Regions from separate parts of the Cupriavidus sp. FW305-3-2-15-C-LB2 genome, predicted to be linked through region 2. Evidence: predicted binding sites of a transcription regulator. Region 2 holds the regulator's gene; each other region holds the start of a gene.
What was found. Region 2 encodes FNR, which switches genes on or off when oxygen is low (the NO sensors DNR and NnrR bind a similar motif). Its sites were predicted from a motif close to TTGATNNNNATCAA; they were not measured.
Positions count from the first base shown of each region.

Region 1: the regulator FNR is predicted to act here: its motif matches at 2,539-2,552, upstream of AC3WRR_RS16080 (universal stress protein).
Region 3: the regulator FNR is predicted to act here: its motif matches at 2,546-2,559, upstream of AC3WRR_RS18785 (hemerythrin domain-containing protein).

Region 1 is NZ_JBYSZW010000019.1:81,750-87,879, reverse strand. It holds gene AC3WRR_RS16085 (PHA/PHB synthase family protein) at 1-1,395, shown strand, start outside; gene AC3WRR_RS16080 (universal stress protein) at 1,631-2,470, opposite strand; gene AC3WRR_RS16075 (DUF1488 family protein) at 2,831-3,109, opposite strand; gene AC3WRR_RS16070 (universal stress protein) at 3,150-3,602, opposite strand; gene AC3WRR_RS16065 (carboxypeptidase-like regulatory domain-containing protein) at 3,947-4,426, opposite strand; gene AC3WRR_RS16060 (universal stress protein) at 4,479-4,943, opposite strand; gene ald (alanine dehydrogenase) at 5,111-6,130, opposite strand, start outside.
Region 2 is NZ_JBYSZW010000059.1:9,594-15,723, reverse strand. It holds gene ccoP (cytochrome-c oxidase, cbb3-type subunit III) at 1-221, shown strand, start outside; gene ccoG (cytochrome c oxidase accessory protein CcoG) at 271-1,758, shown strand; gene AC3WRR_RS30460 (membrane protein) at 1,788-1,997, shown strand; gene AC3WRR_RS30455 (hypothetical protein) at 1,994-2,239, shown strand; gene fnr (fumarate/nitrate reduction transcriptional regulator Fnr) at 2,303-3,028, opposite strand; gene AC3WRR_RS30445 (sulfite exporter TauE/SafE family protein) at 3,107-3,865, shown strand; gene scpB (SMC-Scp complex subunit ScpB) at 4,434-5,288, shown strand; gene rluB (23S rRNA pseudouridine(2605) synthase RluB) at 5,294-6,130, shown strand, end outside.
Region 3 is NZ_JBYSZW010000025.1:1,372-7,501, reverse strand. It holds gene AC3WRR_RS18795 (tripartite tricarboxylate transporter substrate binding protein) at 1-710, shown strand, start outside; gene AC3WRR_RS18790 (TetR/AcrR family transcriptional regulator) at 951-1,559, shown strand; gene AC3WRR_RS18785 (hemerythrin domain-containing protein) at 1,823-2,443, opposite strand; gene AC3WRR_RS18780 (AraC family transcriptional regulator) at 2,702-3,466, opposite strand; gene AC3WRR_RS18775 (DMT family transporter) at 3,450-4,373, opposite strand; gene AC3WRR_RS18770 (DUF1800 domain-containing protein) at 4,572-6,130, shown strand, end outside.

The sequences.
Region 1 (6,130 bases), on a different contig from region 2:
GAGTCGCTGACGCAGGATATTGACGGCCTGTCGCGTCATCACCAGCACATCGTCGCCTTCTGCGCCCGGCAATGGCTTGACCTGCTCGCGCCCGGCAATGTTTGGTGGATGAATCCGACCATTGCCAGGACCGCCTCGAGCACCTTCGGCGCCAACTTCCTGCAAGGCGCCCATCACTGGCTGCAGGACGCCAGTGAGCTGTTGTCAAAGGTGCCTGGACTGCCTGCGGGGCGCCCCGCGCTGGAATTTCTACCCGGGCGCGACGTGGCGCGCACGCCTGGCAAGGTGGTGTTCCGCAACGCACTAATTGAACTGATCGAATATGCGCCCGCCCTTGGCGCCAATACAGTCTGGCGCGAGCCGGTGCTGATCGTGCCGTCCTGGATCATGCGGTACTACATCCTCGACCTGAAGCCCGAGGATTCGCTGGTGCGCTACCTGGTCGAGAGCGGCCATACCGTGTTCATGATTTCATGGAAGAACCCGGACGCCTCGGCCCGCGACTTCGGGCTTGACACCTATCTGGAGGCCGGGCTTCTGACCGCGCTCAACACCGTGCACGCGCGCTGCGACGGCGCGCACGTCCACGCCGCCGGGTATTGCCTGGGCGGCACCCTGCTTGCCACGGGTGCCGCCATGCTGGCCCGCGACGCCGCCGGCGGGCCACTGGCCAGCATGACGCTCTTTGCGGCAGAGACCGATTTCCATGATCCGGGCGAACTGGGCCTGTTCATCGACAAGAGCTCGCTCGCCACGCTCGACGCCCTCATGTGGAGTCAGGGATATCTGGACGGGCCTCAGATGAAGTCTGCCTTTCAGATGCTGAACGCCCAGGACCTGATCTGGTCGCGCGTAATGAGCGAGTATTTGCTCGGCCAACGTTTGCGCGCCAACGATCTGGTCTCCTGGAACCGCGACACCACCCGCTTGCCTTACCGCCTGCATTCGGAATGCCTGCACAAGCTGTTCCTGGGCAATGAGCTGGCCACCGGCAAGCTGTGCGTGGGCGGACAGCCCGTCGCCCTGTCGGACCTCGACCTCCCGCTTTTCGTGGTTGGCACCGAACACGACCACGTCTCGCCCTGGCGCTCCGTGTACAAGCTGCACTTACTGACCAAGGCTGAACTGACCTTCTTGCTGACCTCGGGCGGCCACAACGCAGGCATCGTGTCCGAGCCGGGCCACCCGGGCCGGCGCTACCATGTGCATACGCGATTGCCCGCCGCGCCCTACCTGAGCCCGGAGCAATTCCTCAACGTGGCTGTGTACCGCGACGGTTCCTGGTGGCCGGCGTGGCATGACTGGCTAGTGGCCCACTCGACAGCGCGCTGCACGCGACAGGCGCCGGGCCAGGGGCTCGCGGACGCTCCTGGTACCTACGTGCTGGAACCCTAGCCTCTTGTTCACTGTGCTGCGCCTGGCAACCTTGCGAGCGGGCAAACTTTCGGGTAGCCGGATCGAATGGAAACATGCCGTCGGACACGGGAAATGCCGGCCGACGCCTAAGGAACTCATTCCAGAAACCCCGCGCAAGCTGGTGGAGTGTTCGGTGTCCCACATCCCGCTCCCTGGCAGCAGCCGAACCGCACCGCACCTCACTTCATCGCATCGCCGAGGCGCTGCGGCAATATCAGTGCGACATCAGGACCGGCACTGTCATCGACTCAAGCAACGTGCGGGTGACACCGCCAAGGACCAGCTCGTGCACCCGGCTGTGCCCGTAGGCCCCCATGACGATCAGGTCAGCATTTCGGTCCGCGGCGTGTGAGAGTAACATCTGGCCGACGTCTTCGCCGTCTTCCGCTCCAAGCGTGCAAAGCTGCACCGCCACGCCATGCCGACCCAGCCAGTCCACGGCATGCTGAGGCGGCGAAACCCACGTCCCCTTCAGAACCCCAGACGGTGTCCACGAGACCACCTCCACAGTGCCCGCGCGCTGCAGGAGCGGAAGCGCATCGCGGATGGCCCGCGCCGACTCGCGGCTGCCGTTCCACGCCACCATGATGTTCTTGCCAACGCTCGGGAACCGGCCCGCATACGGAACCACCAGCACCGGCCGCCCGCATCCCAGCACAATGGATTCAACAAAGCCGGGCTCGGCGTAGGCGGCTTCATCAGTGGGATCGTGCTGTCCGAGGATGACAAGATCCGCCCGATGCGCCTCTGCCTGGACCGTTGCCGCCGTGGCCCAGTCCGGCGCCCGCCATTCCGTAATGACGGTTACCTCGTCCGTTGCGCCCATCAGGGCGTGACGGGCCCGCTCGCCGACCTGATGCCGCCATTCGGTGTAAGAGGCAAGATTGCGGTCACCGTCCACCAGGTAGCGCACGGCGGTGGGATCCGGCTTGCCGACGGCTAGCAGGCCAACCAGCGTGGAATGAAACTCCAGCGCCAGCCGGGTGGCGAGGTGCAGCCGGTCGTACACGCGGCGGCCGGCATCGAGATGAACCAGGATCGTTGCGTAGTCCATGGATTGACTCCATCAGGCAGCCCCGGACGGAGCTTTTCTTGAATCTATATCGCCACCCCGCCCCGGATTTGTCGTGCATCAAGCCGTCTTCGTGTCCGCGCTACAGGCAATACCGCTGGCACCAGGTACGAGTTGGCCCAGGCTGCCTGCCGCCAGCGCGGCGGTGCGTGGCTTCGGCGGCCGCAGCAGGTCCGGTACGGCGGTACACGCTGTGCATAGCGGCACCAACGCGCAGGCGGCAAGCCTGCGCCATCCTGGCCGTTTCTCCGGTGTGCATGACTGCAAGCGATTCTTCATGGGTAGCTCCTTGTAAGGACGCGCACCGCCCGGTGGCGGCTGCCGCCGGCCAGGACGTGCGCCTCACACCGCGAAGCGAAAATGGCCGCTGTGCAGCACGATGTGCCGCGCACCTGTCATCTCGAACAGCGCTCCCGCGACGCGTTCAATGTCCTGGCGGTTGCTCATGAATGCCGGCAGCAAATCTTCACTGCGGTACGAGCGTGCGCCGAAATGATCCTCAAGCGCCTCGGCAGTGATCTCATAGGTCGCCGGTGTGCCATCCACCTTCACGGCACACCGCAGGCTTGGCCCGGTCGGGCAGTAATCCGGCGTCTCGCCGGAAAAGTCGATCGTATGCATAGCTTTCTGGCGTAATGCCCTCCAAAATCTGTTCGCCTGCTTACGCTTCCTCGGCGCGGAGAAGCAGGACGGGCGCGACGGCCAGGTTGATCACGCTTCGCGCGACGCTGCCCATGACGAGTCGCCGCACTCCCCGGCGGCCGTGCGTACCCATCACAACCAGATCAGCGCCCCAGCCATTGGCTTCGGCAGCGATCGTGGCAGCAACGTCGCCCTCGACCATAGGCTTACCGAGCAGCCGCGTTACGTGGCGAATACCCGCTGCGGCAAGCCGGCCGGAGGCGGCAGCGAGAACGCTTTGCCCCGCCGTCGTGAGGTCCTCTATCAATCTCACCGGATCCAGATTGCTGGCATCCAGAAACGGGCTGCGGTCATCGACCACATGGACCACCTCCACTTCGGCGTTGGCGGCGCGCGCGATGATCATGGCCTGTTCCAGGGCAAGTTCCGATGCGGCGCCGCCGTCCATGGCGACAAGGATGCGCTGGTACATAGCGGTTTCTCCGGCGATGGGAGCCTGTGGCGACTCGGGTCTGGACTGGTTAAATGCAGCGTAGGGCAACCGGCGCAACTGCTGTTGATACGTGTCAAAGCCGCGGTACCGCGCTCCAACCGCCGCTGGTCGCGCGCGCATCGGCAGTCTTCGCGCAGGGGTTGCGGCTCGCGGATTCAGGCCTGCCCACGCCGAGCGGCTCGCCTGCTTGTCCCCGAACGAAGCCTGAGCGCTTCTTCTTCCCCTTCCAGTTCCGTCGCTTCTCTTTCGCGGGATCGTCCCTGAACCGCCGCGAACTTGCTTGCGCGGTGTCGTGCCCGCGGCGACACGTCCGAGCGGCAGGCTCAGCGACGCGGACAGGGTGTCGTGGCGCAGAGCAGCCAGTCGTCCTCGAGCGTATTGACCGGCAGCCGGAACGTCACCTCGAGCGGCTCGCCAGCGACGACGATGTCGCGCATCTGGTCCCGCCCCTGGTAGCCGACCGCGAGCCGATAGGCACCCGGCCTGAGTCGCATATAGAACAGCGGCCCGCTAGCCGTAGTGTGCAGCACCGGGCGGCCCTCCTGGCTGGCCACGACCACCGTGGCACCGCCCAGCGGCTTCCCGCGCCCGGCATCCACCATCGTCAGCCGTACATTGAAACGCGCGGCGATGGCCAGCATGCTTTGCATGCCCGCCTCATCGTCTCCACCCGATACGTAGGAAACGCCGTGCTGCTCCATGATCTGCACGCCAGCGGGCGCGGCGCGAGTGGCGCAACCCGCCGCCGCAACGGCAATCGCCAGCGACGACAGGCCGAGGCCTAGGCTTCTTGAAACCTGCATTTGCGTCACTCCGGAAGAATTATTGGGGTTTTCGCAGGCCGGAACCGAACGGTCAGGGCGTATCGCCGCGCGACTGCTGCCGAACGAGCAGCACGGGGCGAACCGTCTTGCTGACCACGTGCTCCGAGACCGAGCCCAGCACCATGCGCCGCACGCCGCGATGGCCGTGTGTGCCCATGACGATCAGGTCCGCGCTCCAGTGGTCCGCTTCCGCGATGATCGCCTCGGCAATCTTCGCAGGGGTGCCGGGCGTCTCGGCCAACCTGCTGCTCCAGCGCACGCCGGCGGCACTGAAGCGCTCGCCGGCACGAGCCAGCACCTGCTTGCCATAGGCAATGATGTCGGCCATCAGCCAGTGCCGGTCACCCGGGCTGACCTCGAAGAACAGGTCGCTGTCGTCGACGACGAACATGGCGCTGACCTCGGCGTCGGTGGTCAGCGCCATCGACACGGCCTGCTCCAGGGCATTCAAGGATGAACGGCTGCCATCGAGGGCTAGGAGAATGCGGCGGTACATGGCGACCTCGGCTTTGGCTGTGGTTCATCCCAAATTAGCGGTCGCAAGGACATGCGGGTTGATGCCAGTCAACCAAGCCAGCCACACCGCTGTGATTCGGCTCATGGCAGGGCTGCTGCACCAGGGGTGGCCGACAGCAACGTGTCGGCCGATACTGGCGGCCGCGCTCAGGTCAGCACCTGCTCGGCGGGTACATGGGCGTAGCCATGGGCGCTTGCGACGGCCGCATAAGTCACACTCCCGCGACAGATATTCAGCCCGGCCCGCAGGTAGGGGTCGTCTGAGAGCGCGCGGGACCATCCCTTGTCGGCAAGGGCCATCGCATGACCGATCGTGGCGTTGTTCAGGGCAAAGGTGGAGGTCCTCGCCACCGCTGCCGGCATGTTGGTCACGCAGTAGTGCAGCACGCCGTCCACCACATAGGTCGGATCCGTATGGCTGGTCGGGCGCGATGTCTCGGCGCAGCCTCCCTGGTCTATCGCCACATCCACCAGCACCGAACCCGCTTTCATGCGCGCGACCATCGCACGCGTGACCAGCCTGGGCGCCTCGGCGCCAGGCACCAGCACCGCGCCGATGACCGCATCGGCCGAGAGCAACGCGCGCTCGATACTGTCAGCGCTGGAGTAGACCGTCACGACTCGATTGCCGTACACGGAGCCCAGATGCCGCAGTCGTTCGATATTCTTGTCCAATACCGTCACGCGCGCCCCCATGCCTACCGCGATCTGGACAGCATTGGCGCCCACCACGCCGGCGCCGATCACCACGACATGTGCCGGCGCGACGCCCGGGACGCCGCCGAGCAGCAGTCCCATGCCGCCGTTCGGCTTCTCGAGGTAGGCTGCCGCCACCTGGACCGACATGCGGCCGGCGACCTCGCTCATGGGGGCCAGCAGCGGCAGACCACCGTCAGGCCCCGTAACCGTCTCATAGGCGATGCAGACCGCGCCGGATTGCAGCAGCGCGGCAGTCAGCTCACGGTCCGCGGCCAGGTGCAGGTATGCATAGAGGATCTGCCCGGGCCTGAGCAGCGCCAGTTCGCGTGGTTGTGGCTCCTTGACCTTGACAATCATCTGGGCCCGGTCGTACACGGCCTTCGCATCGGCAGCCAGCTTCGCGCCAGCCGCTTCGTATTGCGCGTCGGAAAGGCCAAGCGCGGCCCCGGCCCCGGCCTGGACCATGAC
Region 2 (6,130 bases):
ACGGCGCCGGCGGCAAGGGCAACCAGGCGCTCGGCGCGCCCAACCTGGCGGACAACGTCTGGCTGTATGGCAGCTCGGAAGGCAGTATCGTCGACGCAATCCTGAAGGGCCATAACAACCACATGCCTGCGCATGAGGAGATCCTGACGCCTGAACGCATCCGGATGCTGACGGCCTATGTCTGGGGTCTGTCCAATACTGGGGGCGGAGCCGGGCAATGACCGACGACTCATGTGAGCGGGCGCTGGCAGCTCGCGGGAGAGCATGCCCATGAACGCACCCGGGACCGAAGAAATGGCCCGGGCGGCCCCCCAGCAAACGTGGGACCTGCAACGGTCGGCCGCTGCGCCGGGCGAGACCTCTGACGAAACGCTCTACGAGGTCCGCCGCAAGATCTACCCGCGCTCGGTGACGGGCGCATTCTCCAGCTGGCGGGTCTGGCTGGTGATCCTGACCCAGCTGATCTACTACGGCACGCCCTGGCTCCAATGGAATGGCCGCCAGGCCGTGCTGTTTGACCTTGGCGAGCGCAAGTTCTACATCTTCGGGCTGGTGCTGTGGCCGCAGGACGTCATCTACCTGGCGGTGCTGCTGGTCATCTCGGCGCTGGCGCTGTTCCTGTTCACGGCGATCGCGGGGCGGCTGTTCTGCGGCTATGCCTGTCCGCAGACGGTCTACACCGAGATCTTCATGTGGATCGAGCGGCGGGTCGAAGGCGACCGCATCGCCCGCATCCGGCTCGATGGCGATCCGTGGAGCCTGCGCAAGTTCCGTCTCAAGGCGACCAAGCACTTCCTGTGGGTGCTGATTGCGCTCTGGACCGGCTTTACCTTCATCGGCTATTTCGCACCGATCCGCGAACTGGGCGGCGAGGTGCTCAGCCTGTCGCTGGGGCCGTGGCAGTCGTTCTGGATGCTGTTCTACGCGTTCGCCACCTGGGGCAATGCGGGCTTCATGCGCGAGCAGGTGTGCAAGTACATGTGCCCGTATGCGCGTTTCCAGAGCGTGATGGTGGATCGCGATACCTATGTCGTGACCTACGACGTCGGCCGCGGCGAGCCGCGCGGAAGCCGGTCGCGCAAGACCGACCACCACAAGGCGGGGCTTGGCGACTGCGTCAACTGCAGCATCTGCGTGCAGGTGTGCCCGACGGGCATCGATATCCGCGACGGCCTGCAGTACGAGTGCATCGGCTGCGGCGCCTGCATCGACGCCTGCGACCAGGTCATGGACAAGATGGAATATCCGCGCGGCCTGATCCGGTACACCTCGGAAAACGCGATGCGCAAGGGCTTGTCCGCGGCGGCATCACGCAAGCGCCTGCTGCGCCCGCGCGTGGTCATTTATTCCGTGATCTGGGTGGCGTTGCTGGCCGGGTTCATGGCTTCGATCGCGCTGCGCACGCCGCTGAAGGTCGACATCATCCGCGACCGTGGTGCGCTCGGCCGTGAAGTGGAAGGCCGCTGGATCGAGAATGTCTATCGCCTGCAGCTGATCAACACCACCGAAGCGCCGATGCAGATCAGCGTGCGCGCCGACAGCGACGAACTGAAGAACCTGACCGTGGAATACGACAAGCAGGCCGAATCGCTGGCGCCGACGTCCAACCGGTTGCTGCCGATCCGGATCCGCGTGCCGATCGAGGCCGCGGCGCAGGGCACGCACAAGATCAACGTGACGGTGACGAGCGAAGGCACGGAGCGGGGGCATGCCGAAATCCGGCAATCCACCAGTTTCATCGTGCCGCGCGATTTGTGAAGCTAGGTCGTCAAGATGAAGGGGGCAAGATGAGTCAGCAAGGCAATCCGTGGTGGAAGGAGCCGTGGCCGTGGCTGTTGATGAGCGGCCCGCTGGTGGCGATGGTGGCGTGTGGCGTGACGATCTGGCTGGCATCCACGCATCCGGACATGCCGGTGCAGGGTGCAACGCGCCATGGCCTGGTGGTCGAGAAGGCCGACGCCGCGCCGCCCAAGGCTGCCGCTGTGAGGCAGCCATGAGGTTGCGCTGGCTGATGTGGGTACTCTGGCCGGCGTTCCTGATGGCCGGGTTCGCGACCGCGACGGTGTTTTCGGTGGTGGATCCCGGTGACCTGAACTTCTTCGGCCAGCCGATCGAAGCGTCCCGCGAATCGGTCTACACCGTTGGTTTCCTGATGGCCTGGGTGTTCTGCGCGTTGTCCAGCGGACTGACGCTCTACACCATGCCGTCGCGGCTCAGCGATACCGACGAACTGGAATAAGCGGATCGGTGTGAGGTCTGCGCTGCCATGTCCGCATGCGGTACCTGGCAGCGCCTTGGCCGCTTAGCAGGAGCGGCTGTAGAGCTGCTTGATGCCGTCGATGTCCACGAGCTTGACGTGGCGCTGGCGAATCTGGATCAGGCCGGCTTCGGCAAAGCGGGAGAACAGGCGGCTGACGGTTTCGAGCTTCAGGCCCAGGTAGCTGCCGATCTCTTCGCGGCTCATGCGCATCACGAACTCGGACGCCGAATAGCCGCGTGCCGACAGGCGCTCAGAGAGGTTGATCAGGAAGGCGGCAAGCCGTTCCTCGGCGCGCATCGAGCCCAGCGTGACCAGCATCAGTTGGTCATGCGTGATTTCCTTGCCCATCAGGCGCAGGAACTGCTGCTGCAGCGACGGCAGGTCTGCCGACAGGGACTGCAACTCGCTCATGCGGACCACGCAGACTTCGGTGTCCTCCAGCGCGGCGGCATCGGAGGCATGCTGCATCTCGCCCAGCCCGTCGAGACCGACAATTTCGCCGGGCAGGTGGAAGCCGGTAATCTGCGAGCGGCCGTCTTCAGTGGTGACGTGGGTCTTGAGCGTGCCAAAGCGCACGGCATAGACCGCGGTGAGTGGATCGCCCATGCGATACAGGGTTTCACCCTTGTGCACACGGATGCGTTCCTGAACCAGCGTGTCCATCTTGGCGAGGTCTTGCTGCGACATGCCGACCGGAAGGCACAGCTGCCCCATCGCACAGGTGGAGCAGCGTGGTGACATCTCGGTAATGGGAATGGAGGTGAGCAATTGGAACCTGCTAGAAATGGCAGCGAGGGCGCGATAACGGCATTTTACCGTGCGATGTGATGTGGTAGGGAGTGAGAATTGACACTTGGCGTACTGATCAGCGTTTTTCTGCTGGCTTTGCTGGGCGGGGTCCACTGCGCCGCCATGTGCGGCGGCGTGGCGCTGGCCGTGGAGCAGCGTCACGGCGCGGCGGCGACGATCAGTCTGGTGCCCAGCCGTGCCGCCTGGCTCGGCGAGTTGCTGATAATGCACCTGGGCCGGATCTCGACCTATATGCTGCTTGGGGCCGCGCTAGGCGCGGTCGGTGCTTCGGCGTGGAAACAGGACTATCTGCCGGTGCAGCGCTGGCTGTTCGGCGCGGGCAGCGTCATGCTGCTGTGGTCGGGCTGGCGGTTGCTGCGCGGCAACACGTTTACCGTCGACTGGCTGGAGCGGCTGGCGTCGCGTGCCAGCGCAGCGGTGGCGCGCCGGCTGGGTGGCGTGGCACGCGGCATGCCGTCCTTTGTGCGCGCACGCGGCGGCCTGGCGCGGCGATACGGCGTGGGCCTGGCGTGGGGGCTGGTGCCGTGCGGCATGGTCTATGGGGCGCTCACGCTCGCGCTGCTGGCGGGCAATGCGGCGTCCGGCGCACTCGTGATGGGCGTGTTCGGGCTCGGCACACTGCCTAACCTGCTGGTGCTCTCCGGCCTGTCAGGCTATTTGCGTACGCTGTCGCGACGTCCCGGCGTGCGCCTGGGGGCCGGCCTGGCGGTAATGGCGTTCGGCGGCCTTGGCATTGCGCGAGCGGTGCTGTTGCCACATTCGCTGGCCGAGCATGGATTCTGCCTGGTGTTCTGAGGCGCCGGCGCTGCGCGGGCAACGGATGATGGTTGCAGGCGGGGGCGGGAATGCCATACAATCGCCAACATTGCGGTATCGCGCGGTGTCTTGTGAGCCGCGGTAAGCAGCGGGCGAGCAGCGCCAGGCGGCCTTCATACCAGAAGGTGAGTTCAGGGCAGGGGAAGCGGAAGGTTTTCGATGCCCGTCCCGTCCCCACAGTCCATCCGGTTCAAAAGATCTGGTTCAAAAGTCCGGCTGGCACTGCGGTGTTGGCGATGCCGGCCTTGCTCCCGATACCCGTTTTTCTTGCGTCCGAGGCCTTCAGTTCGCTGACAGCGACGTCCGGTATGTGCGGACGCGCTACGCAAGAGGTTCGCTGGCTGGCCCATAACCGCATGCGAACGATCTCCTGCCGGAACGCCCGGCAACTCGATGCAAAGATAGGGAAGTGCACGGCTTGGATGCAGCAGGTATCCGGCTAGCTGCGCAATGAGATGGCGGTGGCTTTCGCACCGCTGTATCCAAAATCTCCGGTGCCCCGGATCCGTCCGGGAGCAGGTGCAAAGACAGGCTGCACACCATCAACATGAATACCCAAGAGGCGAAGATCGTCCTCGAGACGGCGCTGATCTGCGCGCAGGAACCGTTGCGCGTCAATGATCTGCGGCGGCTGTTTGACGACGACGTCGGCGCAGACACCATCCGCGTGCTGCTTGATGAACTGCGCCAGGACTGGCGGCCGCGCGGCGTGGAACTGGTGGCCCTGGCCAGCGGCTGGCGCTTCCAGAGCCGGCCGGAAATGCGTGAATACCTGGATCGGCTGAATCCAGAAAAGCCGCCAAAATATTCGCGCGCGGTGATGGAAACACTGGCGATCATTGCCTACCGGCAGCCGGTGACCCGCGGCGATATCGAGGAAATCCGCGGCGTGACGGTCAGCACGGAAGTCATCAAGAAGCTTGAGGACCGCAGCTGGATCGAGGTGATCGGACACCGCGACGTGCCGGGCAGGCCGGCGCTGTATGCGACCACCAAGGCGTTCCTGGACGATCTTGGCCTGCGTACGCTGGATGAGCTGCCGCCGCTGGAAGATGCCCAGGCGCAGGCGCAGGCAACCCTGCTGGAACAGCAGGCCATCAATTTTGAAGACCTGGCTGCAAACAAGGCGGCCAGCGCCGACGAAGAGGCTTTTGCCAACCCCGCCGCGCATGCGGCGGATGTGGCTGAAGCATCCGTCGCAAACGAAGCCGAGACGACCGGCCCGGTCGACCAAGGCGCCAATGGCTTTGACGCGCAACCGCTGCAAGCTGCAGCCGACGATGCCGCCGAGGCCGCTTCCACCGAACCAGCCGCACCCAATCCGGACGGGGCGCGGGGCGATTTGCCGGACAACGGCACCCCGCCGCACCCGAGCGAGCACGACGAGCGCGTGCCGAACTGAACAACATGCAACATCCGATAGTGAATATCTTGTCTGATTCCGTTGAGCAAGACACCCGCAATGCGGGCGCACCCTCCGACACCGGCGCCGCAGAACCCGGATCGGGCAGCGAAGCCGCGCCCCGCCGCAAGGGGCTGCGCCGCGGGCTGAGGAACCTGGTCGCATCGCGCCGCCAGGCACAGGACCGCGGCGAGGGCGCCGAAGGCGCCGGCGGCCAGGCCGATGCCGGTGAAGCGGGCGCCGCACAGGCGGCGGGCGGTGCGCGCGGTGGCCAGCGTGGCCGCGGCAAGCGCAAGACGGGGCAGGGCGAGGGTGGCCAGGGTAGCCAGGGCGGCCAGGGCACCAGCAAGGCAGAAAAGGTCGACCGTGCGGCCAGGGCCGAAGGCACCGACAAGCCTGAGCAGCCCGGCCGCAAGCGCAAGCCGGTCCAGCGCTCAGGCAAGGCGGCAGCGCCGGGCGAGGCGCAGGGTACCGGTGCGCGGCAGCAGGGCCGCCGCAAGGATGGCGGCAAGCCGCAGGCGCCCCGCAAGGGCCAGGGCGGCGGGGACAAGACCACGGCGAGCAGCGAAGACCTGTTCCGCTTCGTGATCTCTGAGCAGTACGACAACGAAGACACCGTCATTCCGCGCACCAAGGCCAAGCCGGTGCGCGAGCTGTCGGCCGACGACGACGCGCCCAAGCTGCACAAGGTGCTGGCCGAGGGCGGGCTGGGCTCGCGCCGCGAGATGGAAGAACTGATCCTGCAGGGCCGCGTTTCGGTCAACGGCCTGCCGGCCCATATCGGCCAGCGCATCCTGCCGGCGGACCAGGTCCGCGTGAACGGCAAGCTGATCCACCGCAAG
Region 3 (6,130 bases), on a different contig from region 2:
GCAACACCATCCTGCTGGGCAGCAACTCGCTGATCGCGGTGAACCCGGTGATGGTGAAGGACCTGGGCTACGACCCGTTCAAGGACCTGGTGCCGCTGCACGGCCTGGCGATCTCCGCCGCCGCTTTTGTGGCCGGCAACGATTCACCCTACAACAGCATTGCGGATGTGGTGGCCCGCTACAAGGCCACGGGCAACCCGATCTCGATCGGCAATTATTCCGAAGGCTACCGCCTGGTAGGCGAGTGGCTGGCGCAGGTAACGGGTATCAAGACCACGCCCGTGCCGTACAAGGGCGGAGCGCCCATGGTGACGGACCTGATCGGCAACCGGCTGGACATCGCCCTCAACGACATCACCGGCATCGCCCCCATGGAAAAGGCCAAGAAGCTCCGCGTGCTCGCGATTACCGGCGGGGCGCGCGACAAGCTGTTGCCGAATGTCCCGACGATGAAGGAACTGGGCTATGCGGACTTTGAATCCTACGTGTGGTCGTCCTTCTCGATGAAGGCCGGCACCCCGCAGGACAAGCTCAAGGAGCTTGCCGCAGCGATTTCCGCCGCGCAAGGGACCGAGGCGGCAAAGGCATACCAGTCCAAGCGCGCGGGTACCTTTTTGAAGAAGGCGCTCGGCGAATTGGGGGAATTCCAGCGTGCGGAATACCTGCGCTTCAAGGGTGTGGCGGAAAAAGCCAATATCCGGCCGAGTTGAGCGCCTGGCCTTACTGCTGCGCCGGAAACTGCGCACGCAGGGCCTTGTGTCGACGCAGTTCTGAAAAGTGGCCCGTTCGCTTCGGTACAATTTGGGCGCCGTGCAGCTCCGCGTGAACAGACCCATATCCTGTTCAACGCAGCCACAACGGCGCCATGGACCATTACCACTGCTTCGAGACATAGCCGGCCGATCCATGCATCGGTCGGCGCGCCGCAGGCGACATATCGCTCACTACCTATGAAACAGCAAACCAGTCGCACCCAGGAGCAACGGCGTGAGGAGTCTGTCAGCCGTATGGTGCAGGCCGCAATCGAGCTGATTTCTGAAAAAGGCCTCGCCGGGCTGACGATGAATGAAGTCGGCACCAAGGCGGGCTATAGCCGCGGCCTGGCGCACAATCACTTCGGCTCCAAGGAAAAGCTGCTGGAGGAATGTCTGGAACAGCTCTCGCGTGAATTCAATGCCCAGCGCAAGAAGGACGGCAGCGATACCCGCGGCATTCACGGCATCTATTCGCTGGTGGACGCCTACACCCAGCGGCCGGAAAACGCGGTCAACAGTATCCGCGCGATGTTTTTCATCGTGCTTGACTCGTCCGTTGCCGACTCGCCGCTGCATGGCTTTGTCCACGACTACAACGAAAAGAACATGGCCTACGTCGAGTACAAGCTCAACGAGGCGAAGACCCTTGGGCAGATCCGGGCGGACGTGGACACAAAATCCGCGGCCTTCATCCTGATGAGCCTGCTGCGCGGTATCTCCGTGCACCGCCTGAACCGGGCTTCCATGGACCCTGCAGCCGTGAAGGCGGAAATCCTGCGGATGATCGGGGAGTGGTTGCTATAGAAGAACCATCGTCATGGCGATGCTGAGGGTGGGCTGAGGGCACCGGCGCCTCGGTCCACGACGCCCTGCGCCGGCACTCGAGCGAGACCGGCGAGACGGTGCTGCTGGGCCGCCAGAGCGGCAAATAGGCTGCAATACCTGTCCGTCATTGCTGTTGCCGGATGCCGTTAAAAAGCCCGGGACGGTTTCTGCCAGGGCCAAGACACTCGCCGCAGGCATAAGTTCTGAGCCGAGGCCCGGCAGTGCCGCGAAGCGACCGACGTTCAGTGCATGGACGCGTTCGCTTCACTGTCGATCTGCTTGCGCAAAGTCGCGAAGCGCCTCTCCACATTGGCGCCGAATAGCGGATCGGCACTGGCCGGATCGATGGCGGCGACCTCCGCCCAGTCCGCTTCGGTCAGGAACCGGGCGGCGCGCGGCATGACCTGTTTCTCCTCGGTGGACAGATGGTTGCGGTAGTACACCAGGTACATGGCGGCGGCCGCTTCCAGTGCCGCTCGCGAGGTGACCACCTCGCTCTGGGCTTCACGCAGGCGGTCGAGCAATTCCGCGCCGACTGTGGCGATCACGCGATGTTCCTGCAGTAACCGGCTGATGATGATCCGCGTGCCGGGATCCCGGTCCACGAGCAGCGCGTAGGCAACATCCTCACGGGGGTGGTGCACGCAATCGCCATAGTTGCGCAGGTATTGGATGATCGTGGCCATCAGGCCGTAGTCGGGCTGCTCGCCCTGATGGAAGGTGCTGACCTGCTTTTCCAGCAGGTCGAGCATTGAGGCGAAATGGATATGGTCGGTATGCCAGGCGGCAAGCGGTGTCGGGCCCGGGGTGGAAAGCGCGGCGGAAGGTGAAGTTGGAAGCGAGGTGGCTAGTGGGGTGGCCATGGCGCCCTCCTGGGAAACTGGGCAAGCAGACCGTTGAGTCCGATGCGATATCGGGACTCGCGGGACCCTATTGACACAATAGCTTCCCTGCATGATCTGAGTCTGACGCAGATCAATGCGGCGCTAAGCGCTCGGATCTCGCAAGGGGCGGAAGCCTTATACGCCGCACGTTCAACCTGCGCCGCCCTCTAACTCGCCTCGACGCGAGAGGGTCACCACGGTTAGTCCGGTGCCAGAATCGACTACCGCGCAGGCAGGCTAGCCGCGTGCGGCCGCCCGCCACGCCCCGGGCGGCTGCCCGAAGCGCCGCGTGAAGCTGCGCGTGAAGGTGGTCTGGTCCGGGTAGCCTGACGCCAGCGCGATCTCGGCCAGCGGCAGCGTGGATTGCGTCAGCAGCTGCAGCGCGCGGTCCAGCCGCAGCCGGGTCTGGTAGCGGTGCGGGGTATCGCCGAAGGCCTCGGCAAACAGGGTCTGGAAGCGCCGCACGCTCCAGCCGAAATGCCCGGCGACTTCCGCCACGCGCAGTGGCGCGGCCAGGTTGGCGCGCAGGTAGGCATCAACGGCCATCAGCGGGAATACCTGCTCGTCGCCGGGCATGCCGAGGCAGTCCGCCAGCGCCGCGGCCAGCGTTGCCGCCAGGTGCCAGTCGGTCTGCGGCCCGCGTGCTGCTGCGGCGGCGCGCCATGCCGCCAGCGCGCGCACGCGGCTGCCGAAGGCGCCGTCCAGCGGGAACGTGCGCGGGCGCGTCATCAGCCGCGCGGGCAGTGCCACCGAGCGCGCCGGGAAGTCCGCCACCAGCTGCAGGTTGCCGTCCAAGCCCAGGAATTCATGATGGCTGCCGGCCGGCACGATCAGGCCGGTGCGGTCGTCCACGCGATAGACGTGGCCGTCGATCTCCAGCTCGGTGGCGCCGGCCAGACCGAACAGCAACTGGTGGTAGCCGTGCTGGTGGCCATCAGGCTGCGGGCGGTAGCGCCGATGCTCGACCAGCGGCGAGGCTTGGGGTTCAGCGGGCTTCGGCATGCCGCAACCTGCCAGGGGTCTGGCACAGCCAGACGCCCGCGCCGGCCACCGCCATGCCCAGCGCCTGCACCGCATCCAGCCGTTCGCCGAACAGCAGCCAGGCCTGCAGCGCGGCCAGCGGCGGCGCCAGGAACATCAGCGCCGCGGCATTGGCGGCCTGGCCACGCCGCACCAGGCTGACCAGCAGCCAGGTGCCGGCGCCCGACAGGCCGATCGCCGCCCATGCCAGTCCGGCCCACAGCGCCACGCCACCATGCCAGTGCAGCGGCGCGTCGGCGGCCTGGATCGCCACCATCGCGGCGGCTACCAGCATGGCGCCCAGGTTCTGCCAGGCGGAACTGGCGCGCAAGTCACAGGCGGCGATGGCGGGTTTCTGCAAGAGGGTTCCCATGGTGATGGAGACAATGGCCAGCACGCCCAGCAGCACGATCCAGGGCGACAGGGCCGACGCGGCCGGGTGAATGCCGGCCTGCATCGCCGGGGCGACCACCAGCGCGACGCCGAGCGCACCCAGCGCCAGGCCCTGCCACGTCCGCCTGGAAGGTAGCTCCTTCAGCAGGGGGATGGCAAGCAGCGCGGTCAGCAGCGGCTGCAGCGCGCCTAGCAGGGCCATGATCGTCGGCGGCAGGCCCCTGGCCACGGCGCCGTAGCCGGCGCACAGGTAGATGCCCTGCATCAGCGCGCCTGCCAGCAGGTGGCGCGGCGCCTCGCGCAGCGGCGGCCAGGCCGCGCGCGCCGCCAGCGACCAGGCCACGAACATTAGCGCCGCCACGGCAAAGCGGCCCAGCAGGAACAGGCTGGTATCGGCCAGCGGCACGATGGCCTTGCCGACGATAAAGCCGGTGGACCAGATCAGGACAAAGCCAACGGTGGGCAGCCAGGCGGCAGCGGACAGGGGGCGCGACATGCAAGCAGGCGTTTCCGCCGGGGGCGGGATCGGAGGGACAGAGCGCAAGGCTAGCCAGGCAGCGCGCCGCTGTCTTGGCAAATCCGGCAATCGGCGTGCTGAAAGCACTGGTAACACTCCGGCGGCGCCTCCGGGTCAACCAATGTGCGCTTGCCACGTAACATAGTGATGTTGATCGAACAGGGCGAGGAGCAAGGCATGAATCCGGCGCAGCATTCGAGACAATCCGGCCGGGGCGCGCTCGCCGCCTGGCGGGCCGCCGCGGCACTGGCACTGGCAGCGTGCCTGGCCGCCTGCGCCCAGGTGCCGGCCGAGGCTGGCGGCAGCACCGCCGCCACCGACCTGCGCTGGCTCAACACTGTCACCTACGGCGCTGACCAGACCACCCTTGGCGACCTGCGCCGGCTGGGCCGCAAGGGCTTCCTCGACCAGCAACTGACGCTGCCGCTGGCCGATCCGCCCGAACTGGCGGCCGTCATCGCAGCCTTGCCCAACCTGCAGGCCGATGCCGCCGCGCAGATCCAGTCCGCACGCGACGCCCGCCAGCGCATCGACGCGCTGCCCGACGACGACAGCAAGCAGCAGGCCCGCCAGGCGCTGAACGCGCAGGGCCGCGAGATCGTGGCCGATGCCGCGCGGCGCCACCTGCTGCGCGCGCTGTATTCTCCGGCGCAGCTGCGCGAGCAAATGACGTGGTTCTGGATGAACCATTTCAACGTCTACTCGGGCAAGGGCCAGGTCCGGCTGCTGCTGGCCGACTACGAAGAGCGCGCCATCCGCCCGCACGCGCTGGGCCGCTTCCGCGACCTGCTGATGGCCAGCGTGACCGCGCCGGCCATGCTGGTCTACCTCGACAACGCCCAGAGCAGCGCCAACCGCATCAACGAGAACTACGCGCGCGAGCTGATGGAGCTGCATACCATGGGCGTATCGGGCGGCCCCAGCGGCTCCCGCTACACCCAGCAGGACGTGCAGGAGCTGGCGCGCGTGCTGACCGGCGTGGGCGTCAACCTGCGCGGCACGCCGCTGCCGCGGCTGCCGCCGGCGCGCGCGGGGCTGTACCGCAGTGAGGGTTTGTTCGAATTCAACCCCGCGCGCCATGACTTCGGTGCGAAGACGCTGCTGGGCCAGCGCATCGAGCCGGCCGGCTTCGACGAAGTGGCGCGAGCGGTGTCGATCCTGGCGCGCGAGCCGGCCACCGCGCGCTTTATCAGCGCCAAGCTGGCCGCCTATTTCATCGCCGACAACCCGCCGCCGGCGCTGGTCGAGCGCATGGCGCAGACCTTCACGTACACCGATGGCGATATCGCCGCGGTGCTGCGCACCTTGTTCCTGGCGCCGGAACTGGACCGGCAACTGGCGGCGCCCACGCGCAAGTTCAAGGATCCGATGGTCTATGTGGTGTCGTCGATGCGGCTCGCCTATGAAGGTCGTCCCGTGACCAACCTGCGCCCGGTGATGAACTGGCTGAACCAGCTCGGCGAGCCGCTCTACGGCCACGTGGCGCCGGACGGCTATCCATCGTCGGAAAGCGCGTGGGCCAGCTCAGGCCAGATGGTGCGGCGCTTCGAGATCGCGCGCGCGATCGGCTCGGGGCCGGCGGGATTGTTTGCAGGCGATGGCGCGAGGCCGCGCGGCGCGCGCTTTCCGATGATTGGCAACAAGCTGTACTTCGACACCATCGAAGCCACCCTTGGCCCCGCCACGCGCGCCGCGCTGGGCCAGGCGGAATCGCAGGCCGAATGGAATACCGTGCT